DNA from 4 places in the Anoxybacillus sp. P3H1B genome. Region 4 is predicted to be linked to each of the others. Evidence: riboswitches for the same ligand, from Rfam matches in the RefSeq annotation. Region 4 holds a riboswitch; each other region holds the start of a gene.
The links. A riboswitch is a leader RNA that binds a small molecule or an ion and turns the genes downstream of it on or off. The one in region 4 is predicted to bind S-adenosylmethionine.
Positions count from the first base shown of each region.

Region 1: another riboswitch for S-adenosylmethionine. It lies ahead of mtnK (S-methyl-5-thioribose kinase); the one in region 4 lies ahead of AT864_RS17435 (YezD family protein).
Region 2: another riboswitch for S-adenosylmethionine. It lies ahead of metK (methionine adenosyltransferase); the one in region 4 lies ahead of AT864_RS17435 (YezD family protein).
Region 3: another riboswitch for S-adenosylmethionine. It lies ahead of AT864_RS10250 (methionine ABC transporter ATP-binding protein); the one in region 4 lies ahead of AT864_RS17435 (YezD family protein).

Region 1 covers NZ_LPUG01000011.1:51,756-59,485, forward strand. Annotated here, with positions in the region: gene AT864_RS04395 (ABC transporter permease) at 1-973, opposite strand, end outside; gene AT864_RS04400 (sugar ABC transporter ATP-binding protein) at 921-2,468, opposite strand; gene AT864_RS04405 (sugar ABC transporter substrate-binding protein) at 2,465-3,616, opposite strand; gene mtnA (S-methyl-5-thioribose-1-phosphate isomerase) at 3,613-4,674, opposite strand; gene mtnK (S-methyl-5-thioribose kinase) at 4,692-5,885, opposite strand; SAM riboswitch class I at 5,977-6,084, opposite strand; gene AT864_RS04420 (carbon-nitrogen family hydrolase) at 6,174-6,989, opposite strand; gene AT864_RS04425 (pyridoxal phosphate-dependent aminotransferase) at 7,085-7,730, shown strand, end outside.
Region 2 covers NZ_LPUG01000024.1:41,342-49,071, forward strand. Annotated here, with positions in the region: gene AT864_RS14355 (NADH dehydrogenase subunit 5) at 1-1,142, shown strand, start outside; gene AT864_RS14360 (DUF2309 domain-containing protein) at 1,135-3,750, shown strand; gene pckA (phosphoenolpyruvate carboxykinase (ATP)) at 3,962-5,548, opposite strand; SAM riboswitch class I at 5,769-5,884, shown strand; gene metK (methionine adenosyltransferase) at 6,047-7,255, shown strand; gene asnB (asparagine synthase (glutamine-hydrolyzing)) at 7,441-7,730, shown strand, end outside.
Region 3 covers NZ_LPUG01000016.1:59,788-67,517, reverse strand. Annotated here, with positions in the region: gene AT864_RS10280 (cysteine desulfurase) at 1-475, opposite strand, end outside; gene sufD (Fe-S cluster assembly protein SufD) at 475-1,785, opposite strand; gene sufC (Fe-S cluster assembly ATPase SufC) at 1,804-2,583, opposite strand; gene AT864_RS10265 (carboxymuconolactone decarboxylase family protein) at 2,776-3,138, opposite strand; gene AT864_RS10260 (MetQ/NlpA family ABC transporter substrate-binding protein) at 3,358-4,188, opposite strand; gene AT864_RS10255 (methionine ABC transporter permease) at 4,211-4,876, opposite strand; gene AT864_RS10250 (methionine ABC transporter ATP-binding protein) at 4,869-5,894, opposite strand; SAM riboswitch class I at 5,979-6,086, opposite strand; gene AT864_RS10245 (O-acetylhomoserine aminocarboxypropyltransferase/cysteine synthase family protein) at 6,522-7,730, opposite strand, start outside.
Region 4 covers NZ_LPUG01000010.1:53,874-61,603, reverse strand. Annotated here, with positions in the region: gene AT864_RS03840 (YtxH domain-containing protein) at 1-267, opposite strand, end outside; gene AT864_RS03835 (low molecular weight protein-tyrosine-phosphatase) at 290-760, opposite strand; gene AT864_RS03830 (DUF1128 domain-containing protein) at 880-1,104, shown strand; SAM riboswitch class I at 1,549-1,662, shown strand; gene AT864_RS17435 (YezD family protein) at 1,735-1,878, shown strand; gene AT864_RS03825 (phosphoadenylyl-sulfate reductase) at 1,982-2,686, shown strand; gene AT864_RS03820 (inorganic phosphate transporter) at 2,699-3,772, shown strand; gene sat (sulfate adenylyltransferase) at 3,882-5,030, shown strand; gene cysC (adenylyl-sulfate kinase) at 5,048-5,653, shown strand; gene AT864_RS03805 (nitrite/sulfite reductase) at 5,656-7,281, shown strand; gene AT864_RS03800 (DUF3906 family protein) at 7,293-7,511, shown strand.

The sequences.
Region 1 (7,730 bases), on a different contig from region 4:
CTACTAAAATCGCTCCCTTAATAATATCTTGGGCATAGTATGGGACATTCATCATGGTTAAGCCGTTTAAAAGTACACCAATTAAAATGGATCCGAATAAAGTGCCGATAACGTTTGGTTTCCCTGCGCCGAATACGGAAAAGCCGATATAGGCAGCGGCCACTCCGTCCATTAAAAAGGAGGCTCCGGCAGAAACTTGTCCGGTTCCGATTCGCGAGGCAAGGACGATACCGCCAAGTGCTGCGAAAAATCCGCTAATGACATATGCATATGTTCGATAGCGATTGACTGGAATTCCCGAAAGTCGGGCAGCTTCCCGATTTTCTCCTGTCATGTAGAATAAACGGCCAGGCTTTGTATAGGTCAGAAAGAAATGGGAAGCGGCAACAATGAATAACATGAGTAATACAGAGAATGGAATGCCGCCTACTTCTCCTTGGCCGATAAATAAAAAGGATGGAATAAACTTTCCCGGCGCCGTTCCTCCGTCTGGAAGGGGCATGTCATTGTAGATGGAAAACCCTTTTGTATAAGTGAGATGCACCCCATTGATGGCATACATGGTTGCCAGTGTTGCCAGAAGATCAGGGAGCTTTAGTTTGACAATGAGCAACGAATTTAATAGGCCCACTGCTATTCCTAATAAAAGCGGAACGAGAAGAGTGACCAAAATTTCTTGTCGATATAAAACGAGAGAAGCTGCACTCGCGATTGTGGCGAGACTGACCGTTGAACCGACGGATAAATCAAAGCCGTCGACAATAAGAGAAAATGTAATGCCAATGGCTACGAGTGTTACAATCGAAATGGACCGCAAAATATCACTAAAATTTTCATACGTCAAAAAACGATCAAGCGTAATGCTGAAATAAGCAATGACAACTAGAATGGCAAGCAATGTTCCGTGTTTATATAGAAAATTAAGAGGAGATCGCTTTACGGTTGAAAGCGTTGTTGTTTGTACTTGTGCCATTTTCTTCGCCACCTCCGCTGCTGTAATAGATCAGTTGTTCATATGTTGCTTCCTCTGCTGTAAAACGCTGTACAAGCTGTCCATCAACCATGACATAGATTGTATCAGCGATATCGAGCAGCTCTTGAAATTCATTTGTTAAATATAGAACGGCTTTCCCTTGCTCGGCCAGGGAGCGAATAATCGCAAATACCTCTGCTTTTGCGCTCACATCAATGCCTTTTGTTGGTTCATCAAAAATAAAAACCTCGCCGCCTGTTTGCAGCCATTTGCCAATGACAATTTTTTGCTGATTGCCGCCGCTTAGTTGCTTGACGATGGCTTGCTGGGAGGAAGGCTGGATATGGAGTGTATCGATGAGCTGCTGAGCCCTTTCTTTCTCCTGTTTTCTAGAAATCCATTGCCATTTTGCTAGTGATGATAGTAAACGGACAGTTAAATTGGTGCGAGTCGTTTCGCTCATAAAGAGTCCTTGCTTTCGCCGTTCTTCAGGAATAAAGCACATGCCGGCAGCAATCGCTTCTTTTGGTGAAGAAAACGTATGACGCTTTCCATGAATCAACCATTCCCCGGTTGTTTTCGTATGGGCAAATAGGCTTTCGGCTAGCTCTGTTTTTCCTGCCCCCACCAATCCGGCAATTCCGACAATTTCCCCTTTGCGAATTTGCAGATCAATCATCGTGTTTGTTTTCGGAATTTGCAATTGCTTGACTTCAAAAAGGATGTCCTCGCCGTATGTGCGTCGCTCTCTTTCTTTTCGTTGCTGAGTCCGTCCAACCATATGATAAATCATCTCTTCGATTGACAGCTGGGCAGCATCACCTTGATGGACGATGGAACCATCGCGCAGGATGGTTACCTGATCGCAAATTTCCTTCACCTCTTTGAGCTTATGAGAAATATAGATAAAGGAAACGCCTTGATTTTTTAATTGTTTCATAATCGAAAAAAGGCGTTTTGTTTCTACCTCGCTTAAGGCGGCTGTCGGTTCATCCAGAATAATGTAACGGGCAGAAGAGAAAAGCACTTTCGCTAGTACAATAAGCTGTTTTTCATGCAGCGTACACTCGTGAATCCGTTTATCAAGCGGAAGCGATAGCCCGATTTGCTGCAGTACTTGGGCTGCCCGCTGCTTTTGCTTTTTCCATGAAAGGAATGGATGGCGGGCGGCATGGACCAAATCATCAGCCACAATATTTTCATAGACTGTTAAAAAGGGGAATAGCGCTGTGTCGACTTCTTGAACCACTAAGCCAATGCCGGCCTTCTTGGCGGCCGCCGGATTTGGAAAGTTGACGTCTGTGCCATCGATCGTGATAGTTCCCTCATTGGGTTGAAGATCTCCAGCTAAAATTTTCATTAATGTACTTTTTCCAGCTCCATTCATTCCTAAAAGGGCGTGAACTTCCCCTTTCTTTACATGGAAATTCACGCCATTTAATACGGTCACGCGATCGAACGATTTATAAATATTGTTCATGAAAAGCCCGCTCATTTTGTTTTCCCCTGTTCTTCTAATGTTTTCATCCATGGAGAGAGGGCGACGTTGGATTGACCCCAGCCAGTAATGTATTGATGCAGATCTCCCATTGTTACTTGCTGATTAGGCAAGTCTGTCTTTTTCACCAGATGTGGCTCGAGAGAATAAATACTTGGCGTTTTCTCACCTGCAATTTTTTGATAAGCAAACCGTACTTGGACTCGGCCGACTTCGGCAGGGTCAGTCGCGGTTGTTGCTACCCATGGGCTGTCTGGCTGCTGAATCATTTGCAAATCTTCATCGCTTAAATCAATGCCGTATACTTTGATTTCGGTACGGCCCGCCTGTTGAATGGCTCGTGTGGCTCCTTTCGCAAATTCGTCCCATGTAGCGAATACAGCATCGATATCGCCTTTGTTCGGATATTTTTTCAAAATCGCTTCCATTTGCGTTTGTGTGTCTAATGCTGTATTAGAGCTGGCATTGCCGAATTTAGCAATTTCTTTAATGCTTGGATACCGTTTTTTAAATGCGTCATAAATGACATAACGCCGTTCCATTGGTGTAAAACCACCGACCCAGATGGTAACAATTTTTCCTTCGCCATTTAAATCTTCTGCTAATGTTTTTAATGTTTTCCAAGCAAGGCTATAGTCATCTTGGTCAATGACGGTTACGCCGGGAATATTTAAGTCGTTGTCAAAAGCGACGACAGGAATACCTTGGGCCACCGCTTTTTCAACCGGCCCTTTTAATGCGTCGGCTCGTCCGTGGTCCAAAAGGATGGCATCGACATTTTGCGTGATCGCGGTTTCTACATATGAAGCCATTTTCGTTAAATCGTTATCAGCATTGTAAACTTGTACTTCTCCGCCAAATTTCTGCACTTGATCTTTTACGCCAGCAATATATTGAGAGGAGAAGGTACCGATCGAAAATTGCATAATGGCCGCAATTTTAATGGGTTTTTTTAATTGATTTGGAATAGCGGCCTGCTCAGCGGAAGCGGATTCATTGGCTGTATTGTTCGTCGCCTTCTGTTCCGTGTTTTCTTGTTTAGCCGCTGGTTTAGAGCTTACAGCATCTTGTTCATTGGTGCAGCCTCCGAGCATGATGCCGAATAACAATAGGATTGCCAACAAAAATGTGTGTCGTTTTTTCATCGCTTGATTTCCTCCTTAAACAAAGCTGTCAGCACGCTTTCATAATGGCCGCTTATGATTCCTTTTTCAGTAATAATGGCTGTAATCAGCTCGTGAGGCGTCACATCAAAAGCAGGATTGTATACTTTTACTCCAGGAGGAGCGATTCGTGTTCCTGCCAGCTCGGTTATTTCTTCAGACGGACGCTCTTCAATCGGAATATCTGCCCCTGTCTTAGTCGATAAATCAATAGTGGACAGGGGAGCCGCTACATAAAAAGGAATGTTGAATGCTTTAGCGAGCAATGCCAAGCCAAATGTACCGATTTTATTGGCGGTATCTCCGTTTGCGGCAATGCGGTCAGCACCGACGATGACAGCTGTGATGTCTTTTGTCTTTATAGTTTGTGCTGCCATATTATCAGTGATCAGCGTTACATCAACGCCTGCTTGCATGAGCTCCCATGTCGTCAGCCGCGCGCCTTGCAAAATGGGTCTTGTTTCGCAAGCATAGACATGCAGACGAATTCCGCGTTCTTTTGCCAAATAAAGGGGAGCAAGCGCGGTACCATACCGAGCCGTAGCGATTGATCCAGCGTTGCAGATGGTTAAAATGCGATCTCCCTCTTGAAAAAGAGAAAGGGCATGTTCACCGATGGAGCGGCATGTGTTCTCATCCTCGCTTTGAATACGGATTGCCTCATGAACCAATGCTTTTTTGGCATCGGCGACAGACGAAACGTTCGCAATGCTGGCCATCAAGCGGTCGAGCGCCCAAAATAAATTGACGGCTGTCGGTCTGGCACTTGCCAAATAATCACGATCCTTTTTCAGAAGGTTGCGAAAATCTTCGAGAGAATTCGTTTGATAGCTGTGTGCCGCTAAAGCAAGACCGTATGCAGCTGTGATGCCAATCGCTGGAGCACCGCGAACCTTCAATGTGGCAATTGCATCCCACACAGATTGAATATCTTTTAATTCTAAATATTCAGTCTCATTTGGAAGCTTTTGCTGATTTAAAATGGTCAAATGTGTGTGATTCCATTCAACAGAACGCGGAATGGAGAGCAATGAATCCATATTCTTCTTCCTTTCGTTTAATGAGTGGCAGCAAATGTTTGAAAGAACAAAGAGCGTATTTGTTGCACTTCATGGATCGTCTGGCGATGTAAAATCAGTTGTCGCCCGAGCTGAAGGGCAAGCTGTTTGGCATGGATGCGCGTAGGTTGATCTTCGATTCCGTCAAGATCGGCGACATGGGCTAAGCCGATCGTGCGCCGGATGATTTCACAACCAGCAAAACCGACCGCATCGATGAGCGTTTGCTGCAGCACGTCTTGCAACAATCCTTCGGTTTTTGCATACGGTTCTACATTATGCTGTTCCCAAAGGGCAGCAAACGTGTGCGTAAATACATTCCATGTTTTTTCGATGTGAGCCAATAGCGGCTCATGTTCTGAACGGGACAACGCATTTAGGAGTAAATTGGCAAAAAATTGGCCGATATCAAACCCAAATGGGCCGTAAAACGCAAACTCAGGATCAATGACTTTTGTTTCTGTGTCGCTTGCAAAAATGCTTCCAGTATGTAAATCCCCATGAATGAGCGCATCGGCTTCCGTTAAAAATTTCCGCTTGAGTTTTGCTACTTCAAGATGAAGCGCATCGTCATTCCAAAGAGCCTCTACGTCACGGCGCAACTCCTCTTCAAAATTATTCGTTTCATGGTCGAAAAACGGATCAGTAAAGACGAGATCTTCGGTAATTTTACATAACTCTGGATTGATGAAATTTTGCTGCAGCTGTTTTTTCTGCTGCTGGTTCATGCCAAAGTCCGATGTGTAAAATAACGTTTTAGCGATAAACTCTCCAATGTGCTGGGAAAGAAGCGGATATGTTTTTCCAGCAATGAATCCTTTTCGAGCAATTTGCAGATGCGATAAATCCTCCATCACGGTAATCGCTAATGACTCATCTGAGTAGTATACCTTTGGCACGTATTGCGGAACGTAGTCGGCAAACGTGCGCAACGCATGGCTTTCAATGACAGCCCGCTTAAGCGTAAGCGGCCAGCTTTCACCGACCACTTTTGCATATGGTAGCGCTTGTTTAATAATGACTCCTTTCTTTGTTTGGGGATCGAATACATGGAACACAAGATTTAAGTTACCATCGCCAATTTCTTGACAAATGAATGGTGTTCCTTCCGGAAATAAGCCTAATCGAGCAGCAAGTGCAACCGCTCCCGATTCCGTTAAAGGCTCGTAGACGGATTGTTTAGAATGTGTCATCATTTGTACCCTCCTTATCATTCACTCAATCAATGAAACAATGAAAAAACCTCCTTCGCTTTTCGAAAGAGGTTTGAAGTCGGCTTCTCCCCTCTTATCTCTCAGCGTGTTGCTGCAAGAATTAGCACCGTGCTTAACGTTGGTTAAGTCGGTTGCCGGGCTTCATCGGGCTCGTCCCTCCACCTGCTCTTGATAAGAGTTTGTTCAGTTTTATTCGAATGTTTTTAACAATGCAAAACTTTTTTCAATTCGCTTGATTCGAATCATACATTCGATTTGCCAGTTTTGTCAACTGTTTTTTTGAAAATTTTTTTCGGCCGAAATATAGTGCTCAGGTCGGCGGTCTTGGAAAATAGGAATTTGCTTGCGAACTTCTTTCACTTTTGACAGCTGGATTTCGGCCATAAGAGAGCATGGATTTTCATCGGCTTCGGCGAGGATGACTCCCCATGGATCAATGACAAGTGAATGGCCGGCAAATTGATTGTTCGGATCTTTTCCAGCACGATTGCAGGCGATTACATAGCATTGATTTTCAATCGCGCGCGCTTGCAAAAGGGTTCGCCAATGTTCAAGGCGGGGCTGTGGCCATTCGGCGACCACAAACAATAACTCTGCGCCTTGGGTTGTATGGGCGCGAATCCATTCAGGGAAGCGAATGTCATAGCAAATGACTCCCGCGCACAATGTTTGCTCCAAGGTAAATAAGCCGCTCGATTCACCGGGTTGTAAATACAAATGCTCATCCATGAGCTGAAAGAGATGGAGTTTGCTGTATTCTCCTACAATGTCGCCGTCTCGATTGACAATGTACATGGTATTGGTGATGCCGGCAGCGGTTTTTTTGGCAATGGAGCCAGCAACAATACAGACGTTGTGCAGGCGTGCGAGCTTGCTAATAAACGATTTGGTATCAGCGCCATTCTCATCAGCAATGTCGTCAAGGCGTGCGAGATCGTATCCGGTTGTCCATAGTTCAGGAAGGACGATGACGTCAACAGAGCTTTGACAAACTTTTTCGATCTCTTGTTGAACGCGGCGTTTATTTTCCGCAGGATTTCCGAAAGCAATATCGAGCTGAAGACAAGCAATTTTTAATGTCATAATCATTCACCCCAAAAAAATGTCTTTACAATTTAATTTTTACGATATATGATGTTTGACTAGAATTTCAAGAATTTTTTGAGTAGGTGAAGCAATTGAAATCATTTGTCCAATCCGAGTTGTTGCAAAGTCTTCCGAAGCAGTTTTTTGCTTCGCTTGTCGACAAAGTAGGAAAAGTGGTGGCTCAAGGACATGATGTAATTAATCTTGGTCAAGGAAATCCTGATCAACCGACGCCTCCGCATATCGTAGAAGCGCTGCAAAAAGCGGCGGCTAATCCAAAATACCATAAGTATTCTCCGTTTCGTGGCTATTCGTTTTTAAAAGAGGCGGTGGCTGCTTTCTATCAGCGCGAATATGGCGTTACGGTTGATCCTGAGAGAGAGGTAGCTGTCTTATTCGGTGGAAAGGCAGGGCTTGTGGAAATTCCGCAGTGCTTATTAAATCCGGGCGATGTTGTGCTTGTGCCGGATCCCGGATACCCTGATTATTGGTCGGGAGTGGCATTAGCGCGTGCAAAAATGGAAATGATGCCGCTTTATAGCGAAAACGGCTTTTTGCCTGATTATCGTCAATTGGATGAAAAGGTGGTTGAGAAAGCCAAGCTGATGTTTTTAAATTATCCAAATAACCCGACGGGAGCTGTAGCGACAGACTCGTTTTTTCAAGAGACCGTTTCGTTTGCACAAAAGCATGGAATTTGCGTTGTCCATGACTTTGCTTATGGTGCGATTGGATTTG
Region 2 (7,730 bases), on a different contig from region 4:
GCGTAATGGCCATTTGTTGGGGACTGCCATTCGTTGGTCTTGCCGCGTTGACATGGTTAAAAAGGGAATGGGCGCCGTCACGCGCGGCTGCGATGCAAATGGGAATCATGTTTTTGGCAAGTTGGCTGGCAGTGGCGGTGTTGGCTGTATGGATATGGACTGTGACGGGGAAATGGAGCATGTCGGCCGCTTTATTAGCGGATCAATTGGCAGAGATAAGCTTTTGGGGAAGAATAGCAATGAACGGATTATTGCTATTGGCTGCGCTGATTCCGGCGGGACAATGGCCGTTTCATCGCTGGTTGCTTGAGTCTGCAGTGACTCCGACTCCTGTATCAGCGGTGATGCATGCAGGACTCGTTAATGCTGGCGGCCTGCTGTTGGCGCGCTTTTCCCCACTATTTAACATGCCAGCGGCGCATGAGGCGCTATTTATCATCGCCTTTCTATCTATTTTGCTCGGTACAGGTATTAGCTTTGTCCACGTCGATTATAAGAGGCAGTTAGTCGCTTCAACGATGGCGCAAATGGGAGTGATGTTCGTTCAATGTGCTTTAGGCGCTTACGGGGCAGCTGTGGTTCATCTGATTTTACATGGATTGTTCAAAGCGACATTGTTCTTGCAATCAGGATCTGTTGTACCGCGTCCTGAACGCATTGTGCGTGTGAAAGGAGGCGGATCCTGGTGGGGAGGCGCTTTAATAGGATTAGCAGTGGGGATGGCGTTTTGGATTGCTTCTCCTTCAGAGCCGACTCGGCTTTTCAGCGCATTGCTTCTTGGAGCATCGATGATGATAGCCTGGGGACGTCTTGCCGATTTTCGTGAAGGGCGCTGGCTTGGGTTGGTGACGGTGGTCATGCTAGCATTAGCTTCTGAAGAAGTAAGACATTTCTTGACGGAGTTTGTGCAAGCTGCGTTACCATCTGGAAGCGCACCGCCGTCTGCGCTCGAATGGCTGGCATTTGTATTGTTTGCTTCTGCTGCTATCGTTACTTTCTGGATTGTTCGGCATCGTTCATCTCTATTGTTTGTCCGATTCTATATGTGGCTTGTTCATTTTGGAGAGCCGCGCCTATCAACTGTTGAACCACACCCGCACTATTTGAGCATTTATGTGAAGGAGGGAGCTAGTGATGAGTAAACAGGCCATTTCGCTTGAACGTCCCCGCAAGCAGGCAACACGAAAAGCGGTGTCTGGCATAGAGCGCCCAATCGCTAAGATAGTCGAGAAGGCAAGCGAAGTCATTGCTCCGCTTTGGCCTATCTCTACTTTCATTGCCCGTCATCCGTGGATGGAACTTGAATATTTACCATTTTCAGAAGTGGCCGAACGATTTCAACGCATGCCTGGCATCCATCTATATCCGACGATGGCATCCTTTCGTGCAGCGCTTGAAAAAGGCGAAATTGATCTCTCATTTTTGGAGAGAAAGCTGCATCGCTGGCTTGATGCACAGAATCTTTCAGTGCCTCGCCATGAAGCAGAACGATTATGCCGCGCCTTTCTTTGGAATGATGAGGTACCAGCGGAATGGTTGGCTTCCTCTGAATGGAATCAGTTGCCGGCAGCTACTTCTTGGCGGAACGCGGTTATTCAGCCGTTAAGTGCGCATAATAGCAAGCAAAAACAACGTCTTGATCAGCAAATGATAAAATGGTGCAAATTGTTTTTAGATGAAGGACAGGCGGCGTGGGGGCTGCCATTTCGAGAGCTTGGATTGTTTGGCGCCTGGCGCCAGCTGGTCGGGCATGATCCGGCGTTGACGAAAGATGAACGGCAACGGCTTTTTGACTGGCCGAGTGCTCCAGAGCTGGCGTTGCAGCGCGTCTTGTCTGAATTGAACGTAGATGAAGAGACAGCGGTCAACTATCTTGAAGCCCACCTTCTGGCTTTGCCGGGATGGGCTGGCATGTTGCTCTGGCGTTCTAAACAAACGGGTCAAGATACCGCCTTACTCGTCGATTATTTGGCCATTCGTCTTTCGCTAGAATGGGCATTGATGGCTCCGGATTTGCCATTGGATCCTAGCATGGACGATGATGTTGCTGATGATTGGCGTCAGCTATTGGTTGCGTGGCTACATTGGGGAGGTATGACAGCAGCTAAATGGCAGCAACTGAAAGCAGAGGAACAATGCGCCCGCCTAGCGTTTGCCGACCGCTTTTGGCGCTTGGAGCGATACCGCCTTTGGCTTGAGGCATGGGAAGAAACGTATGAAGAACAGTTAAAGACAACGATTCGATCTTCTTGTTCTGCAGATGAGCAGAAACCTGCTGCCCAGTTTCTTTTTTGCATTGACGTTCGTTCAGAAGTGTTTCGCCGTCATCTTGAAGAAGCCGGACCATTTGAAACGTATGGATGTGCTGGATTTTTTGGCATTCCGATCAAGACGCGTGAACTGGATAGCCATCATACTCATCCATCATGTCCGGCCATCGTCCAACCGCAGCAGGAGATTTGCGAAGTGGCTGCTGTACCGGAAAGCGTGACGGATTATCGACGCCGTCGCAATATGTTCCGGTTTGCCGGACAAATATTTAAGAAAGTAAAGCAAAATTTGCTAGCGAGTTTATTATTGCCCGAAATGAGCGGATCTTGGCTTGGATTGCATACTCTTATGCGCAGCGCCGCTCCTAAGAAGGCAGGTCATTTGTTCCGAAAGATAGAAGAGACGATGGAGAAAAAGCCGTCAACAGCGCTGGTGCTCGAGCGGCAAGAGAAATCAGAAGCATCAGATCTGCCCATCGGATTTTCAACGGAGGAAAAAATTCAATACGTTCAGCAGCTGCTTCACAGTATAGGACTGACTTCATCGTTTGCGCCATTGGTGATCGTATGCGGCCATGAAAGCGCAACAGTGAATAATCCGTATGCTTCTTCGCTCGATTGCGGCGCATGTGGCGGAGCAGCGGGAGCATTTAATGCCCGAGTGTTTGCCGCTCTTGGCAATTTGCCAGAAGTACGCGAGGGACTTGCGCAACGCGGCATCGTCATTCCAGATGAAACCGTATTTGTGGCTGCAGAGCATGTGACAACGATCGATGAACTGCGCTGGATTGAAATTCCGGTGTTATCAGAATCAGCACAGCAGGCGTTCCACTTAGTAGAAAGCGTGCTTCCTAAAGTAAGCCGGAATGCGAATGAGGAGCGTTGTGCAAAATTGCCGTCCATTGGAAAAAGACCAAATGATGCGGTAGCGGAGGTACAGCGTCGGGCTGTTGACTGGAGTGAAATTCGCCCGGAATGGGGGCTTGCGGGAAATGCCGCGTTTGTAATTGGCAGCCGTAGCCGAACAAAGCATTGCCATCTCGATGGAAGAGTATTTTTACACAGCTACGATTGGCGACAAGATCCTACTGGTGAGCTTCTCTCGGGCATTATCAGCGGACCGGCTACAGTAGGACAATGGATTAATTTGCAATATTACGCATCGACCGTTGCCCCTCACTATTACGGAAGCGGCAGCAAAACGACGCAGACGGTCACTTCCGGGATTGGAGTGATGCAAGGCAACGCCAGCGATTTGCTTACTGGGCTGCCTTGGCAGTCCGTAGCCGCTTCGGATCAGGAGTTATTTCATTCGCCGCTTCGATTGCTTGTTGTCATTGAAGCGCCGCGTTACTATATTGAGCGTTTGCTCACCGAGCACTTGCCTTTTTCTCAAAAAGTGAAAAACGGCTGGCTCCGTCTCGCATCGATTGATCCCGATAGCGGGGAATGGGTGTCGTGGGGACGCTCCCTATTTTAAAAGATATGGAAAAGCCGCTTGGTCCAAGTTATTGGTAAGCGGCTTTCCATATAATCAGGACCAAAATGGGTGAAGAGGAATTTTAACACATGGACCGAGAAGTCTTCTCCCTCTTAACGAAATGGAGGTGGGAGAGGTTTATGCAAGTTTTAGGGTTGCTACATGTACAAAAAAAGGGGGGATCTACACGACGGAAGATGCCCCCTAAATATTAAGCAATTGGTCCGCCAAGCTTTTCAATGCTTGGATCGACATTCGTAAATTTTTTGAAGTTTTCACGGAATTTTGCGGCAAGATCTTTTGCTTTTTGCTCGTATGCTTCTTGATCAGCCCACGTATTTTTTGGAAGCAATACTTCATCAGGCACTCCAGGAACATGCGCCGGAATTTGCAACCCAAAAATTGGATCTTGTACCGTTTCGACGTTGTTCAACTCGCCTTCAAGGGCTGCTTGCACCATTGCTCGCGTATATTGCAGTTTCATGCGGCTGCCGACTCCGTATTCCCCACCGGTCCAGCCTGTATTCACTAAAAACACTTGTACTTGATGCTCGTCGATTTTTTTGCCGAGCATTTCTGCATAACGTGTTGCTGGAAGCGGTAGGAACGGAGCTCCAAAGCAAGTCGAGAACGTTGCTTGCGGTGACGTAATGCCGCGTTCTGTGCCAGCCAATTTGCTTGTATAGCCGCTCAAGAAATGATACATCGCTTGTTCTTTTGTAAGCTTGCTGATTGGCGGTAAAACGCCGAATGCGTCAGCTGTCAAGAACACGATAGTTGCCGGATGGCCAGCGACGCTTGGATCAACAATATTGTCGATCGATTGAATCGGATACGCTGCGCGCGTATTTTCGGTCAACGTTGCGTTGTCGTAGTCAGGAATGCGTGTGTTTTCATCTAGAACGACGTTTTCCAGTACAGCGCCAAAGCGGATCGCATCAAAGATTTGCGGCTCTTTTTCACGTGAAAGATTGATGCATTTTGCATAGCAGCCGCCCTCAATGTTAAACACTCCGCTATTGGACCAGCCATGTTCATCGTCTCCAATTAAACGGCGCTTCGGATCGGCAGAAAGCGTCGTTTTTCCGGTTCCTGATAATCCGAAAAATAGTGCGACATCTCCTTCTGGACCGACGTTTGCCGAGCAGTGCATTGGTAAAATGTTTTGCTCTGGAAGAAGGAAATTCATCACAGAGAAAATGGATTTTTTAATTTCTCCCGCATATTCAGTACCGCCAATGAGCACGATGCGGCGTTCAAACGAAATGATAATAAACGTTTCTGATTTTGTTCCATCGACAGCTGGATTCGCTTTGAAGTTTGGTGCGGAAATGACTGTGAACTGTGCATCGTGTGTTTCCAGCTCTTCCTGTGTCGGACGGATAAAAAGCTGATGTGCGAATAAATTGTGCCAAGCAAATTCATTGATAACCTGAATAGGCAGGCGATAGGCCGGATCAGCTCCAGCGAAGCCTTTGAATACGAATATCTCATCTTTTTGCATTAAATAGTCGATGACTTTATGATATAATTGATCAAAGACTTCTTCGGAAATCGGTTGATTAACTGTGCCCCAATCGATTTTTTCTTTTGTGGAGGCTTCCGCTACAATATATTTATCTTTTGGTGAACGTCCCGTATATTTTCCAGTTGTAGTGGCAACCGCGCCAGTCGCTGTCAGCATTCCTTCTTTGCGCTCAAGAACTTTTTCTACTAGTTGAGAAACAGACAAATTTTGCTGTATGTTTTGCCGTTGGAGCAGTATATTCAACTTATTGGTAACATCAACAATGCTCATCTACAAAACCTACCTTTTTGTAAAGTTATAAACCTGAAATTAGTATAACACATTTAAATAATTAGTCCATACTATTTAACGTAATTTTTCACGTTTATTTTTTGTCTATTTTGTTGCAAATACATATGGAGAAAATTACCCTGTGCAACATGAAAAAATTTTGCCGAATCATGTTGACTTTTTTTTGTTGATTAAGCTATGATAACATATTGAACGGTTACTCTTATCCCGAGTTGGTGGAGGGACAGGCCCAATGAAACCCAGCAACCGTCACAACAATTATACATGTGAAATGGTGCTAACCTGTGGCAAGGCATAGCCCTTGAACGATAAGAGTGAAAGGCGCGATATGAAAGCAAATCACCTTTCCTCGATATCGAAGGAAAGGTTTTTTCGTTTATATAAGCGGGGGAATGAGTGCCGTATCAATTTTTCAGTGATCAGAGGCGCAAAAGGCGGCGTCTCTCAAACATGAACATAAGAGGAGGAAAACAACGAATGTCAGCCAAACGCCGTTTATTCACTTCTGAATCTGTTACAGAAGGCCATCCTGATAAAATTTGCGACCAAATTTCCGACGCGATTTTAGATGCGATTTTAGCAAAAGATCCAAATGCCCGCGTAGCATGCGAAACAAGCGTAACAACGGGTCTTGTATTAGTGAGCGGAGAAATTACGACATCCACATATGTGGATATTCCGAAAATCGTTCGCGATACGGTTCGCGAAATTGGTTATACTCGTGCGAAATTTGGCTTTGATGCTGATACATGCGCAGTATTGACATCGATCGACGAGCAATCACCTGATATTGCCATGGGTGTTGACCAGGCATTAGAGGCGCGTGAAGGTCAGATGACTGACGAAGAAATCGAAGCGATTGGCGCGGGCGACCAAGGATTGATGTTTGGATTTGCTTGCAATGAAACAAAAGAGCTTATGCCTCTGCCGATTTCGCTGGCGCACAAATTAGCTCGCCGTCTCTCAGAAGTGCGCAAAGAAGATATTTTGCCGTATTTGCGTCCAGATGGAAAAACGCAAGTAACAGTGGAATACGATGAAAATGGCAAGCCGGTACGCATCGACACGATTGTTGTTTCGACACAGCATCATCCAGAAATTACGCAGGAGCAAATCGTGCGCAATATTAAAGAACATGTGATTCAACCAGTTGTTCCAGCGGAATTAATCGACGAAAATACAAAATACTTTATCAATCCAACAGGTCGTTTTGTGATCGGCGGTCCACAGGGAGACGCTGGATTAACAGGCCGTAAAATCATTGTTGACACATATGGAGGCTATGCTCGCCACGGCGGTGGCGCGTTTTCAGGAAAAGATCCGACAAAGGTTGACCGTTCGGCAGCCTATGCTGCGCGTTATGTCGCTAAAAATATTGTCGCTGCTGGCCTTGCTGAAAAATGCGAAGTGCAGCTAGCCTATGCAATCGGCGTGGCAAAACCAGTGTCCATCGCCATTGATACATTTGGCACAGGAAAGGTATCTGAAGACATTTTAATTGAAGTGGTGCGCAATAACTTTGATCTTCGTCCTGCTGGCATTATTAAAATGCTTGATTTGCGCCGTCCGATTTACAAACAAACGGCGGCCTATGGTCACTTTGGCCGCGCGGATGTGGATCTTCCATGGGAGCGCACAGACAAAGCGGAAGCGTTAAAAGAGCAGGCTCTTGCATTGGCGAAGTGATAAGGCATCAAAAGAGAGTTACATGAATATGTAGCTCTCTTTCTCTTTTCTGTTTGATTTGCAACGAATGTTGATAAGGTTCGACTAATTTATTGTAATCAATGGTTAAAATAAATGTAACGTTCCAAATGTCCAAATCTGTGGTATAATTTTCGAGTTGAATATAAAGAAGTAGGTGAAACGGCATGTGCGGTTTTATAGGTTGTGTCCATGATCATCCAAAAACACTTGATGAACAATGGAAAAAAACGTTTGAAGAAATGAATGACATGATTACTCATCGCGGTCCTGACGATGATGGATATTTTTTTGATGAACATGTTCATTTCGGCTTTAGACGTCTCAGCATTATCGATTTAGAAGCTGGTCATCAGCCGTTATCGTATGAAAACGAAAAATATTGGATTATTTTTAACGGTGAAATTTACAACTATATTGAACTGCGTGATGAATTATTGCAAAAAGGATATCCATT
Region 3 (7,730 bases), on a different contig from region 4:
CCGTTTTTTTCACATCTTCTAGACTGATGGATCCGTCTTCTTGAAGCGGAATATATTTCAACGTAGCGCCTGTATATTTAGCCACCTGCTGCCAAGGAATGATATTGCTATGATGTTCCATATACGTGATGACAATTTCGTCTCCTTCGCGCAGATTGGCGCGTCCGTAACTCGCCGCCACGGTATTTAATGCGGTCGTCGTCCCGCGTGTAAATATAATTTCCTGTGTTGATTTTGCATTAATAAATTTGCGTACTTTTTCACGCGCTCCTTCATACGCATCCGTCGCTTTCGTTCCAAGCGTGTGCACGCCGCGATGAACGTTTGAGTTATATCCGCGATAATATTGATTAAGCGCTTCAATTACCGGAAGAGGCTTCTGAGAAGTAGCTGCGCTGTCAAGATATACTAATGGCTTCCCATTAACTTCTTGGTCTAAAATTGGAAACAGCTGACGAACCTCTTTTACGTTCATTATTTAACTTTCCTTTCAATGATTTCAATAAGTTGCTTTTTCACGTTCTCCAGCGGGATTTCTTTGACAACAGGTGCTAAGAATCCATGAATAATTAAACGCTCTGCCTCCACCTTTGGAACGCCTCGGCTCATTAAATAATAAAGCTGAATGGGATCCACCCGTCCAACAGAAGCAGCATGGCCCGCTATTACATCATCTTCATCAATTAAAAGGATCGGATTGGCGTCGCCGCGCGCTTTGTCGCTGAGCATAAGCACACGCGATTCTTGCTCAGCATTTGATTTCGCAGCACCGTGCTCAATTTTGCCAATACCATTAAAAATGGAAGTCGCGCTATCCTTCATGACGCCGTGCTTTAAAATGCGGCCTTCTGTATTCTTGCCGTAATGCACAACGCTTGTCGTGAAGTTTTGCGTTTGCTCGCCGCGTCCAACCACCACGGTTTTTGTGTCACCATAAGAACCGTCGCCGATTAATCGCGTAATATTTTCAGAAACGGTATTTCCATCATTCATCAATCCTAATGCCCACTCAATGCGGCCATGGCGTCCTGCGATCCCGCGGCGATTGACATATGTGGTCGTTCCCTTTGCCAAATGGTCAACCGCTGCAAAAATCACTTGAGCATTTTCATGGGCAAATACTTCAGCGACGATATTAACCACTGCATTCGCATTTTCATGGATGGAAACATAGTTTTCAACATAGGCAAGTTTACTATTCGCTTCCGCTACGACAATCACGTGATTAAACAGTGCCGCATCCTGTGTTTCATGAATATAAACAGCTTGAAGCGGGGTATTGATTTCCACATTTTTAGGAACATATACAAAAACGCCGCCATTGAGAAGCGCTGCATGAAGAGCCGTCAAGCGATGCTCATCGATTTTGACTCCATCCTGCATAAAATATTTTTTCACAAGCTCTCCATGTTCGCGCACAGCCGTGAAAATATCCGTAAAAATAACTCCTTGCTTCTTTAAGTCATCCGATAATGAAACATATGCTGGTGTCTGGTCGCGTTGAATGTATAAATTTTTTGCTTCTTCGCCTGCATCAACAAGTGTTTTTACTGATTCTGGAAGTTCTTCTAGAGATGCAAACGGCGCACTTTGTACAAAATGTTGTGTGATCTCGGTAAAATTCCATTTATCAATCTTTGTTTTATCTGGCTTTGGCAATGACAACTCTTCTGCTTTGGCAAGAGCTTGTAAGCGAAGATCTAAAAGCCAGCTTGGTTCTCCGCGCCCTTCAGAAAAAGTGCGCACATACTGTTGATCGAATGGTAGTTTCGTTTCGATTGCCATAAATAATCCTCCTAACGCTTACGCTTCTTGCTCAATCATTTCATCTTCAATGCCCAATTCTTTTTTGATCCAGTCATATCCTTCAGCTTCTAAGCGCTGCGCTAATTCTGGACCGCCGGATTTCACAATGCGTCCTTGCATCATCACATGCACATAATCTGGCGTAATGTAATTAAGCAATCGTTGATAGTGAGTGATAATTAAACAGCCAAAATCGCTGCTGCGCATTTCATTAACACCTTTTGAAACGATTTTTAAAGCATCAATATCAAGACCCGAGTCGATCTCGTCTAAAATCGCAATTTTCGGCTCTAGCATCATAAGCTGAAGAATTTCATTGCGTTTTTTCTCTCCACCGGAAAATCCTTCATTTAAGTAACGATGAGCCATATCAGAGTTCATTTCAAGGAACTCCATTTTTTCATCTAATTTGCGAATGAACTTCATTAACGAAATTTCGTTCCCTTCTCCAAGACGAGCATTAATGGCAGAACGAAGGAAATCGGCATTCGTCACACCGCTAATCTCGCTTGGATATTGCATAGCTAAAAATAAACCGGCGCGCGCGCGCTCATCTACTTCCATTTCAAGGACGTCTTGTCCATCTAGTGTAATGCTTCCTTTTGTTACTTCATATTTTGGATGGCCCATAATTGCGGAAGATAGCGTTGATTTTCCCGTTCCGTTCGGCCCCATAATGGCATGAATTTCTCCGCCTTTTACCTCCAAATTTACACCCTTTAAAATTTCTTTCCCCTCCACTGATACGTGAAGATCTTTGATTGTCAATACCGCCATAAAAATACCTCCAATTTTCTAAAAGAAGTTTGTGTATCTCATCGTTATTGTGATTCTCATTTTATTCTCATTACAATCTTATAACAAATGAAAGGTATTAGCAACCATTTAACTCCATTAGTATACTTTTTAAATAAAAAAGTTTAATAAGTAAACATATCAAAAAAGCCTCCTATTCTGGAGGCTTTTGCACTAATGTTTTGTCGTCAATTCGGCAATGCATTCTTGAACAAGCGTCACCGCTTGGCTCATCGCTGCGCCTCCCGCAAACGCTACCGCAACGCTGCAAGCTTCCAAGATTTCCTGTTCTGTCGCCCCTTGATCGATACAGCCTTTCGTATGATAAATCGTACAATATTCATCTTGTGTAGCTAGGCTAATCCCGAGAGCGATCAATTGCTTTTCTTTTTGCGACAAAGCTCCCTCCTGAAAGCATGCTTCAGTAAAGGCATTAAATTTCTCTGCCACTGCGGGGATTTTCTGTGTGAAGGCGCCCAATCCTTCTTTATAATGCTGCAATGCCGCTTCTGTTGAAGAATGTGTTGGTTGATTCATCCTCAAGCTCCTTTCAAAATCATAAGAACTGCGGTTATATTATTGACTAAAATGGGAAGATCATATAACTGAATCGAAAAGAAAAATCGGCTTGAACGATCTGGAAGAAATGGTTGCATAATCATCAAGCCCCGTGGTTTCTCATGCTGATTACACCAAAAGTAAGAGAACATTAAAAAGCGGAAGCTCCGCTATGAAGCTTCCGCTTTCTTTATAGTATTACTCAGTTGCTGGAATGACAGCACCTTTGTATTCTTTTTTGATGAAATCTTGAATTTCTTTGGATTGAAGCACTTCGACAAGCGTTTTAATGTCTTTGCGATTCTCATCGCCTTTACGTACCGCAATAATATTCACATATGGATTGTTTTTTGGCGACTCGACAGCAATTGGATCTTTCGCAGGATCCAATCCGGCATCTAAAGCGTAGTTGGCGTTAATCACGACCGCATCGCCCTCATTGTTTTGGTAAACTTGTGGCAGCAAACCGGCATCAACATCGGTTTTAAATTTTAACTTCTTCGGATTTTCTACAATATCCTTAACAGTGGCTTTTGTTTTATCAATGCCGTCTTTTAATTTAATAAGTCCTTTCTCTTGAAGCATGGACAAAATACGCCCGTGATCAGCGACAGAGTTGCTCATAATAATGGTGGCTCCCTCTGGAAGCTCCTCAAGGCTTTTGTATTTTTTAGAATAAATTCCGATTGGTTCAATATGAATACCGCCAGCATTGACAAAATCATAGCCGTTTTCTTTCATTTGTGCCTCTAAGTAAGGAATGTGCTGGAAATAGTTAGCGTCGATTTCTTTATTCTCTAACGCCTTATTCGGCAAAATATAATCCTGGAATGTGACAATCTTTAAGTTGACGCCTTTTTCTTTAAGAATTGGCTTCGCTTTTTCTAAAATCTCAGCATGCGGCACATTCGATGCGCCTACTACTAATTCCTTTTTCTCTTGGTCTCCTTGTGCGTCGTCTTTGCCGCCGCATGCCGCCAACGCGAGCACAAGCACTACCGCTAATAATGCACCCCACCATTTTTTCATCTGTTTTTCCTCCTTTATATTGTTATCTCTTATCTATTTTGGAAGTGACAAAGTCACCGATAAGCTGAATGGCAAATACAATGATTAAAATGAGCACTGTAGCAACAAAGGTCACATCGTTATGACTGCGTTGGAACCCTTCTAAATAAGCAAGATTCCCAAGGCCACCAGCGCCCACTACTCCCGCCATCGCCGTATAGCCAACTAACGCAATAGCGGTTACGGTGATCCCTGAGACAAGAGCCGGCAGCGATTCAGGAATCAATACCTTCCAGATGATTGTCGCCGTTGTCGCTCCCATGGCTTTCGCCGCTTCAATCACACCTTTGTCAATTTCACGCAAAGCGATCTCCACCATGCGCGCATAAAATGGAGCAGCGCCAATAATCAACGCCGGCAAGGCCGCGTTTGCCCCAAGAATCGTACCGACTAGCATCTTTGTAAAAGGAATAAGCAGAATAATTAAAATAATAAATGGGATAGAACGAAAAATATTAACAAAAGCAGAAACGATTGTATGAATGGCTTTGTTTTCCCAAATATTATCTTTGGATGTTAAAAACAGCAACAATCCTAGAATGAGTCCAAATACAAATGTAAACGCCACAGCAACTCCTGTCATATACAGCGTTTCCGACGCTGCCGCCCAAATCGATTCCCACTGAACGTTAGGAAACATGCTACTCATTCGTCATCACCTCCACACCGACTTGTTGCTGACGAATGTAGTCAAGCGCTCTGGCTACTTCCTCATCCGTTCCACTCATATGAACAAACAGCACTCCATACGAGCCCTGATGGGTTTGTGAAATCTTCCCTTGCAAAATATTAATGGTTATTTCAAAATTTCGGATCAGTTCTGCGATGAGCGGCCGTTCAGTCGCATGGCCAGCAAAAGTAAGCTGGACAACTTTGCCGTTAGGATATTGGTTGAACAAATGAGCAATCGTCCCTTTCGTTTCTTCAGGTTCCGTAATCTGTTGAACAAACCGTTTCGTTATCATCTGTTGCGGATTTTGAAATACATCCAATACCTTTCCTTCTTCGACAATCTTTCCGTTTTCCATTACCGCCACACGATCACATATTTTACGGATTACATGCATTTCATGAGTAATTAATACAATAGTCAATCCGAGGCGCTGATTAATATCAACTAAAAGCTCAAGAATCGAATCTGTCGTTTGCGGATCCAAAGCAGAAGTCGCTTCGTCGCATAACAGCACCTTCGGGTTGTTCGCGAGCGCCCGCGCAATACCGACACGCTGCTTTTGCCCCCCGCTGAGCTGCGATGGATAGGCATTTTCTCTTCCGTGCAGACCCACAAGCTGAATGAGTTCATCCGCCCGCTTTAACCGCTGGTCCTTTGGAACTCCAGCAATCTCTAAAGGAAACGCAATATTGTCTCGAACCGTTCTTGACCAAAGCAAATTAAAATGCTGAAAAATCATACCGATTTCTTGCCGCGCCTTGCGCAATTCTCTTCCTTTAATACTTGCGATGTCTTGACCAGCAACCATCACCCTCCCACTTGTAGGCTTTTCCAAGCCATTTAAAAGACGGATCAGCGAGCTTTTTCCAGCACCACTATATCCAATAATGCCAAAAATCTCTCCTTCTTTAATGCACAAATTTACATCATTGACAGCTGTTACCGCTCCCTGGCTTGACAAATATACTTTTGTTACATTTTCTAGCGTAATCAAACGCGATTCACCTTCCTTGTTCCAGCAACTAAAAAACCTTTCTGCTCAAGAGAACAGAAAGGTTTTAATATCTCCCATTTCTGTCTCTTATCTCTCAAAGCGAACGCTTTGTGTGAATTGGCACCATTTCAGTCGAATGCTGACGGTTGCCGGGTTTCATAGGGCACATCCCTCCACCTCTCTTGATAAGAGCAGCAACGCTCCTTTATTCAGTTAATGCTTTAATTCATCTAAGAATTATACAAATTACAAAAGTGATTCTATCATTCTATAAAGGAAGGTGTCAACAGAAAAATCATTCCTAATCATAGAATCAATACACAAGCGCCGATGATCCATTCAAAATGCTCTGGCTTAACACAACCTTTTCGGCATCTCCCTCGAACAAGAACGCCGGCGAACCCATCTTGTCCGCAAAACGTTCGTTGTATGACAAGGACATGCTGACAGTGGACAAGCAAAGGGTTTACAGATTATGACGGAAAAACGAGGAATCGGGCGGCGTTAATCGGTTTTTATTGGATCATCACCACGCCTGTTTTTAATATGTTCTAACCTCTCGTTGAAACTATTGTTTTATCAATATGAATGGACTTCATGACCGATTCAATTGTTGACGGCTATTTTCTACACCTCTGAATACAGCGAACGAATTCCTGTGGCAATGGCGATGGCTTGCTCTAAATCCTCAATTAAGTCTTCGACATTTTCGATGCCGACCGATAGACGAATCAAATCTTCCGTAACTCCCGAGGCCTGCAAATCTTCTGGGCTCAACTGCTGATGCGTGGTGCTGGCTGGATGAATAATTAAGCTTTTGGCGTCTCCTACATTGGCCAAGTGCGACCAAAGCTTCACGTTGTTAATGAGGGCCGCTCCCGCTTCTCTTCCTCCTTTAATGCCGAACACCACAACGGCTCCCGCTCCTTTCGGCAAATATTTTTCGGCCAAATTCTTGGCTGGATGCTTTTCGTGTCCAGGATACAGCACCCATTCTACTGCCGGATGGCGATCTAAATAGTCTACAATCCGACGCGTGTTAGCAATATGCTCTTTCATGCGTACATGAAGCGTCTCAAGCCCTAAATTAAATTGAAACGCATTAAATGGGCTAATCGCTGGTCCAAGATCCCGCAGCAATTGCACACGAGCCTTAATGATATAAGCAGCCGGACCTAAAGCTTCTGCATACACAAGATTGTGATAGCTTGGATCCGGAGTTGTAAATCCCGGAAATTTAGGAGAATCCCAATTAAATTTTCCTCCGTCTACAATAATGCCGCCAAGCGTTGTACCGTTTCCAAGCAGCCATTTAGTAGCTGAATGAACAACGATATCCGCTCCATACTCAATCGGACGGCATAGATATGGAGTGGCAAACGTATTATCAATAATGAGAGGAATGCCTGCCTCATGCGCAATGTTGGCTACCGCTTCAATATCTAGTACGTGCAAACTTGGATTACCAATCGTTTCTGCAAAGATCGCTTTCGTTTTTGGCGTAATGGCAGCACGGAAATTTTCCGGATTAGCGGGATCAACAAAATGTGTTTTAATTCCATATTTCGGAAGGGTAGTGGCAAAGAGGTTATAGGTACCTCCATATAGCGTTGAAGCTGACACAATCTCGTCTCCTGCTTGCGCTATATTTAAGATCGCAAGCGTGATTGCGGCCATGCCGCTTGCTACTGCAAGACTTCCAATTCCTCCTTCTAATTGTGCCACTCTTTCCTCAAAGACTGTGGCGGTCGGGTTATGAATGCGCGTATAAATGTACCCTTCTTCTTTCAATGCGAATAAGTTGGCTGCATGCTCCGTATTGGCAAATTGATAAGC
Region 4 (7,730 bases):
CTTGATTGCATCGTATGATTCTTTTACCCACTCGATCATCTCTGGTGTTTTTTCAGCTACTTCTTTTATTTTTTCCGCTGTATAGACTACGTCTTCCGCAAGCTGTCCTATACTCTCGCGGCATTCATGGATTCGCTCTGGCAGCTGGCGAATCAGCTTGCCCCGTTGCCCCCATACCTCTTTCAGCGAATGCCTCGTTTCTCGATCAAGCAGCGAAACAGCTGCACCAATAACCGCTCCGATCATGATGTTTCTTGCGATTTTCATCTTCTCCTCCCCCTTTGGTTGATTATATTCCTTGTTCTTTTTTAATCGCTTCAAGCAAATGCCGGCAGCCCTTTTGGATTAGCTCGTACACTTCGGTAAAATTACCTGTATAATAAGGATCCGGTACATCAGCTATATCGCTGTCTGGAACAAAATCAAGTAAACGGCCAACAAAGCCAGCTTTATTATATCCAGCCAAGCGCTTTAAATCCTCCATGTTTTCGACATCCATCGCAATAATATAGTCAAACATCCGCAAATCCTCTTCGCCAATTTGTCTTGCCCGAATTCCTGAAAAATCAATTCCCTTCTTTGTTAAAATGCTTTGCGTTCCTTCATGAGGCGGATTGCCGATATGCCAATTCCCCGTTCCCGCCGAATCGATCATAATTTGATCTTCAAGCCCTTCTTTTTTGACCAAGTCGCGAAAAATGGCTTCAGCCATTGGTGATCGGCAAATATTCCCAAGACAAACAAATAACACTTTAATCATCACAACACATCTCCCTTCGCTATCCATTATAAACAAAATAACAGTATACATGTATATTCTTTCATTCCTTCCATATGGTACAATGACTCTATCCATCAAATTCAGAAAGGATGAGACTTTTGGATTTATCGCAAAAATCTCTTGAAAATATGGAATACATGATTGAAAAAATAAAGGAAAAGCTGAAGGTTCTCAACTTTGATGTGATGAAGTCATCCCATTTTGACGAAACGCTATATGAGGAGTTAAGAGATCTTTATGAAATGGTCATGAGAAAAAGCTCCTTCAGCCCTAATGAAATGCAAGCCATTGTCGAAGAGCTTGGAAATTTACGCAAACGATAACGAAACAAGATAGAGGCTTTTCCATGCTGGAAGCGGTGTCCGCGCCTGCTCCGTTTTTTCTATAAAAAGGCGCCTCGTCAGCTTTTTAGGTGACAGACAATGTCCAAATGGTCGTTGTCTGTCATTCTTTTAGGCATATTCTCCCGCAGATCCCGCTTAGCAAACAAAGATCGCAGCTAATCGCGGGAAGTAAAATGGAACCATTTTGAAAAATGGCCTCCCCCTCTTCTCCCTTCCTATCTTTTCCCATTTTCATAACGATCTATATGATGTTATCCCTTTTCATTCTATATTCCCCATCACATGAATGAACCTCCCCGACCAGCACTTCATTAAGAGATAGGAGACTTCTCGACAAATAATGTTAAAATGAAAAAATAAATTCCTATCGAAAAACTCGGGTTGACATTTATTCGAATTATGTTAAAATTTTAGTCAATTACATACTTATCAAGAGTGGGGGAGGGAACTGGCCCAATGAACCCCGGCAACCTACTTCAAATTCATGAAGCAAGGTGCTACGTCCATCCAAATGGGAACCATTTTGGGAGATAAGGTGAAATAGGCAGCCTCCTTTGTCTTTCCGAAATGGAAAGCTTTTTTATTTATTGACACTAAGGAGGAATCGCAATGGGAAATGAACAGCAAATCGCTGCCATTTTTACTAGAATACAAGAAATGCTGCAGTCAATGAAATTTGGCACGATCACGCTTGTGATCCAAGACGGCAAAGTGATTCAACTTGAAAAAAACGAAAAGATAAGAATTAAATAATAAGGCGCGCTGACTAGACAAACTAGAGGCGGTTTTCCCTTCTATCGTACAGAGCAAGGTGAAAACTGTCTTTTTTTACCACCAAATGAAGGAGGAAACAACCTTGCTGACTTATGACACATGGAATGGAGAAATGCCATTCTTCTCAATTGACAATGAAACAAAAGGAGCCTTAGATGTTATTCGATGGGTTTATGAGCATTATGGAGATGAGGTTGTTTATGCCTGTAGCTTCGGTATTGAGGGCATCGTCTTAATCGATCTAATCTCTAAAGTTAAACCGGACGCAACCGTTGTTTTTCTCGATACGGGTCTCCATTTTCGCGAAACATACGAAACGATTGAAAAAGTTCAAAAAAAATATCCTTCGCTTCGCATTGTAATGAAAAAGCCGCGCCTATCGCTAGAAGAGCAGGCAGAACAAATGGGAGAGCAACTATGGGTGCAGGAGCCAAATCGCTGCTGTGAAATTCGCAAAATTATCCCGCTGCGCGAAGTCTTGACAGGTGTGCCAGCCTGGATTTCTGGATTGCGCCGTGAGCAGTCTTCCACACGGAGACATGTGGAATTTCTGAATAAAGACCCAAAATTTCAATCTATTAAAATATGTCCGCTGATTCACTGGACTTGGAAAGACGTATGGAACTATGTCTATAAACATCAGCTGCCATACAACGAGCTTCATGATAAAGGCTACCCAAGCATTGGCTGTGAGCCGTGCACATCTCCTGCGCTTGATGCAAATGATTTGCGTTCAGGCAGATGGGCTGGACGCGGAAAAGTCGAATGCGGCCTCCATGAATCATAAGGAGGGGCATACATGCTTTTAGCCGTTGCTTTTGCCGTCTCCTTCTTTTTCGCCATGAATATCGGAGCTAGCGGAGCAGCCGCAGCGATGGGAGTAGCCTATGGCTCAGGAGCCATTCAGCGGAAATCCATCGCCCTCCTTCTTTGTGGTCTCGGTGTTTTTCTAGGGAGTCTTGGCGGAGGAGAAGTCGTGAAAACAATTGGTTCTGGCATCATCCCTTCGTCCATTTTAACGATTAAAATTGTCACGATTATTCTAGCAGCTTCGACTATTTCCTTATTTGCGGCCAACATGATAGGAATTCCACTATCAACAAGCGAAATTACGGTTGGTGCTGTCGTCGGTGCCGGCATGGCTTATCAAACGTTATATCTTTCTAAACTTCTATTTATTGTTTCCATTTGGATCATCATTCCAGTCATCGCCTTTACTTTTACCTTTATCGTTGGAAAATGGTTTTTGCGGCTTAAAGAAAAACATCCCTACATTGAACAGGGCATGTGGAAAAAAAGCCTGATGTCCTTGTTAATTGTGACTGGCTTTTTTGAAGCTTTTTCAGCTGGAATGAACAACGTGGCCAACGCTGTCGGCCCTCTCGTCGGCGCCAATTTGATCTCAGTGAATTCCGGCACTTTTTTTGGCGGCTTATTTGTAGCATTAGGAGCCGTTTTACTGGGCGGGCGCGTGCTTGAAACGAACGGGAAAAAAATTATTCATTTTTCTCCGTTTGAAGGATGCGCGATCTCAGGAACAGGAGCCATCCTTGTTATTCTTTCTTCCCTTTTCGGTCTGCCAGTTCCATTAACGCAGATTACCACATCCGCTATTATCGGAATCGGAACAGCCAAAACAGGAACGTACATTTGGCAAAAACGAATTGTTATTCAGCTGTTAAAGGTTTGGGTTGTTTCACCTATTTTTTCTCTTGTTATCGCTTATAGTCTTGTGAAATTACTGCTGGACAGCGATATTTACACGTTTATTGCTATTTTTAGCGTCTTTCTGTCCACCTTAGGAATCATCAGTCTCAAAAAAACAGCGACAGAAGAAAAGCGCTCTTTGCACGAACATGGCGAAGGAATTTAACATTAAATCACAGTTATCCTATCGCTTTTATAAACACAAGCGATATCAATCATTAACAACGCTTGCTAACCATAGCGGCCCTACTTACTATATTTTAGGAGGAATGAAAATGAGCTTAAGCATCCCACATGGCGGTACATTAATCAATCGTTGGAACCCGGAATATCCATTCCACTCTGTGACGAAAAAAATTGAGCTGTCCAATGCAGAATTAAGCGATCTTGAACTTATCGGTACCGGCGCATACAGCCCGCTAACAGGATTTTTAGGAAAGGAAGACTACGAATCTGTTGTGAAAACGATGCGCCTTGCTAATGGCATCGTTTGGAGCATTCCGATTACGCTTGCTGTGAGTGAACAAAAAGCAGCTGAGCTTTCCGTCGGCGAAACGGTAAAGCTTGTCCACAACGGCCACGTATACGGCGTGATGGAAGTTCAAGAGCTATACGTGCCCGATAAACAAAAGGAAGCCCTTCTTGTCTATCAAACAGAGGACTGGGATCATCCCGGAGTCAAAAAATTATTCGAAAGACCAAATGTCTACGTCGGGGGACCGATCACCCTTGTTAATCGAACAAACAAAGGACGATTTGCTTCCTTTTATTTCGATCCAGCCGAGACACGCCAACGCTTTGCTGAATTGGGTTGGAACACCGTTGTTGGCTTTCAGACGCGAAATCCTGTGCATCGCGCTCACGAATATATTCAAAAATGCGCACTTGAAATCGTCGATGGACTATTTTTAAATCCGCTTGTCGGCGAAACAAAGGACGACGATATTCCAGCTGATATTCGCATGGAAAGCTATCAAGTACTTTTGGAAAACTACTATCCGAAGGATCGAGTGTTCCTTGGCGTCTTTCAAGCAGCCATGCGCTATGCAGGGCCACGGGAAGCCATTTTCCATGCGATGGTGCGCAAAAACTTCGGCTGCACGCACTTTATTGTCGGACGCGATCACGCTGGCGTTGGAAATTATTATGGCACATATGATGCCCAAAAGATTTTCTTAAACTTTTCTCCAGAAGATCTCGGCATTACCCCATTATTTTTTGAACATAGCTTTTATTGTACAAAATGCGAGGGAATGGCCTCAACGAAAACATGTCCGCATAGCAGCGAACATCACGTGGTATTATCGGGAACAAAAGTACGAGAAATGTTGAGAAGCGGCCAAGTACCGCCCAGCACATTCAGCCGTCCAGAAGTGGTGCAAGTGCTTATTAAGGGTTTGGCAGTCCCTCATTCCGCTCGCTAACAAAGGAGGAAATCGCATTGAACACTAACGTTGTTTGGCATCAGGCGGCCGTGACAAAGGAGGAACGCCGCCAGCGCAACGGCCATCATAGCTGTATTTTATGGTTCACTGGGCTGTCTGGCTCCGGAAAATCGACAGTGGCTAACTCCGTTTCTAAAAAGCTATTTGATCTCGGCATTCAAAATTATGTGCTTGATGGAGATAACGTTCGCCATGGATTAAACAAGGACTTGGGATTCTCTGCTGAAGACCGTACTGAAAACATCCGCCGCATTGGCGAAGTGGCCAAATTGTTTGTCGACAGCGGGCAATTTGTGTTAACAGCGTTTATCTCCCCTTTCGCTCAAGACCGTACGCTAGTGCGTGAGCTGGTGGAAAGCGATGAATTTATCGAAATCTACGTAAAATGCCCGCTTGAGGAATGCGAAAAACGCGATCCAAAAGGGCTATATCAAAAAGCTAGAAACGGAGAAATTCGCAACTTTACCGGCATTGATTCGCCATACGAAGCTCCGGAAGCACCAGAACTCATCATTGACACCCACCTTCATTCCATTCATCAATGTGCCGATCAAGTGATTGCTTATTTACGCGATCGACACTTTATTAAGGAGGATTTATAAAGATGGCGTACGAAAAAACATGGGCTGCTAATCCAAAACTGAACAAAACCGAATTAAAAAAGCTAGAAAAAGACGGTTTAAAAATTTTTGATGAGATCCCGCGTTATGCAAAAGAAGGGTTTGCCGCGATTCCTCAAGAAGACTGGGATTATTTTAAATGGGCTGGATTATATTTACAACGTCCCAAAGAAGCCGGCTATTTTATGATGCGCGTCTGCGTTCCTTCCGGCATTTTAAATAATGAACAGCTTGAAGCATTAGCAGGGATTGCCCGCGATTACGGGCGTGGCCTATTTGATATCACGACACGGCAGGCCGTTCAATTCCATTGGCTGCAAATCGAACAAATTCCCGATATTTTCGAACGATTAAAGCGTGTCGGACTATCGACAGCCGGCGCATGCGGTGACATCACTCGCAACATTGTCGGCAATCCCCTAGCTGGCATCGACCCAGACGAGTTATTTGACACAACGCATATTGTTCGCGAAATCTATGAATTTTTCCAGCACAATGAAGATTTTTCTAATTTACCACGCAAATATAAAATGTCGATAAGTGCCAACGTATACAATGCAGCCAATGCTGAAATTCACTGTGTTTCCTTTATACCGGCCAAAAAAGTCATCGACGGTCAAGAAGTATTAGGTTTCCATGTAAAAGTCGGAGGCGGGTTGTCGTCGGCTCCGCATCTTGCCCAATTGCTTGATATATTTGTAGAACAAGAACGCGTAAAAGAGGTCGCCATTGCTATTACAACTATTTTCCGTGATTATGGCTATCGCGAAAAACGTCATCGTTCGCGTCTTAAATTCCTTGTCGCTGATTGGGGAGTGGAAAAATTTAAAGAAAAGCTTTTAGAATATACAGGTCTGCTGCCATCCAAAGGCGAAACGGTGCAAAAAGGCTGGAATGCCGGCTATTTTTACGGTGTACACCGCCAAAAGCAGGAAGGGCTGAACTATATCGGCTTTAACGTACCGGTTGGGCGTCTCAGCGCCGATGAAGTATTTGAGATTGCCAGAATAGCTCGCCAATATGGAAATGGCGAGGTTCGTTTTTGCAACTCACAAAATCTTGTCATTCCCAACATTCCAGATTCATATGTAGAGTCGGTACTTCAAGAAAAAATATTTGAGCGGATTACCGTGCGGCCAAAAACGTTCATTGGATACTCCGTTTCCTGCACAGGCATAGAGTTTTGCAATCTCGCATTGGTTGAAACAAAAGAGCGGATGCGTCATGTCGCAGAATACTTAGATAGCCGTTTACAACTTGACGTTCCCGTGCGCATCCATATGGTCGGCTGTCCAAACTCTTGCGGTCAAAGACAAATTGGCGATATCGGGCTTCAAGGGATCAAAATGAAAACAAAAGACAAAGGCATGGTTGAGGCGTTTGAAATTTATGTAGGCGGTACGCTGCAAAACGACGGAAAATTTAACGAAAAATTAAAAGGCAAGATCCCGGCAGAACAAATCGAAGAAGTGCTTGTATTGCTGTTCTCCTATTTTCAAGAAACAAAGCTGCCTGGCGAGACATTTCTTGATTACTTTAATCGCGTCGGCATTGAAGCGTTGCAGGCAGAATTGGATCGCATTTTAACGAATTTCAGCACAGTTGCATGAAGGTGGCGCCGATGTATTTATATCGCTTTGAAGTAACAACGCAAACAAACACCATCTATCTCGTCATTGCTGCCAGCAGTGACGAGCAAGCGTTTCGTCTTGTCGAAGTAGAGCTTGAAAAACATTTTCTGAAGGTTCCTGATTTTATCGATATTTCGCTGCATGAGAAAAAACTCATTCGCCGAGGCGGGGGGTTCGTTGTTTACAATGAACCTCGCCACCCAAGCTAGCCGTACGACGAGTGATACAAAATCACTCACTAACACACCTGTGTTAGAAAGATCAGATGAAGCAAGTTTAACGCTCATCTTTATCATGCCAATACTTTAAAACTTGGCGCTAACTTGTCCATTCATTCAATAATAGACAAATGAAGCAGCCAATATGTTTGCAGGCGTTTTGGCCAATTGACAAAGACGAAATTCATGTGCAGCAATAGAAGAATGCTT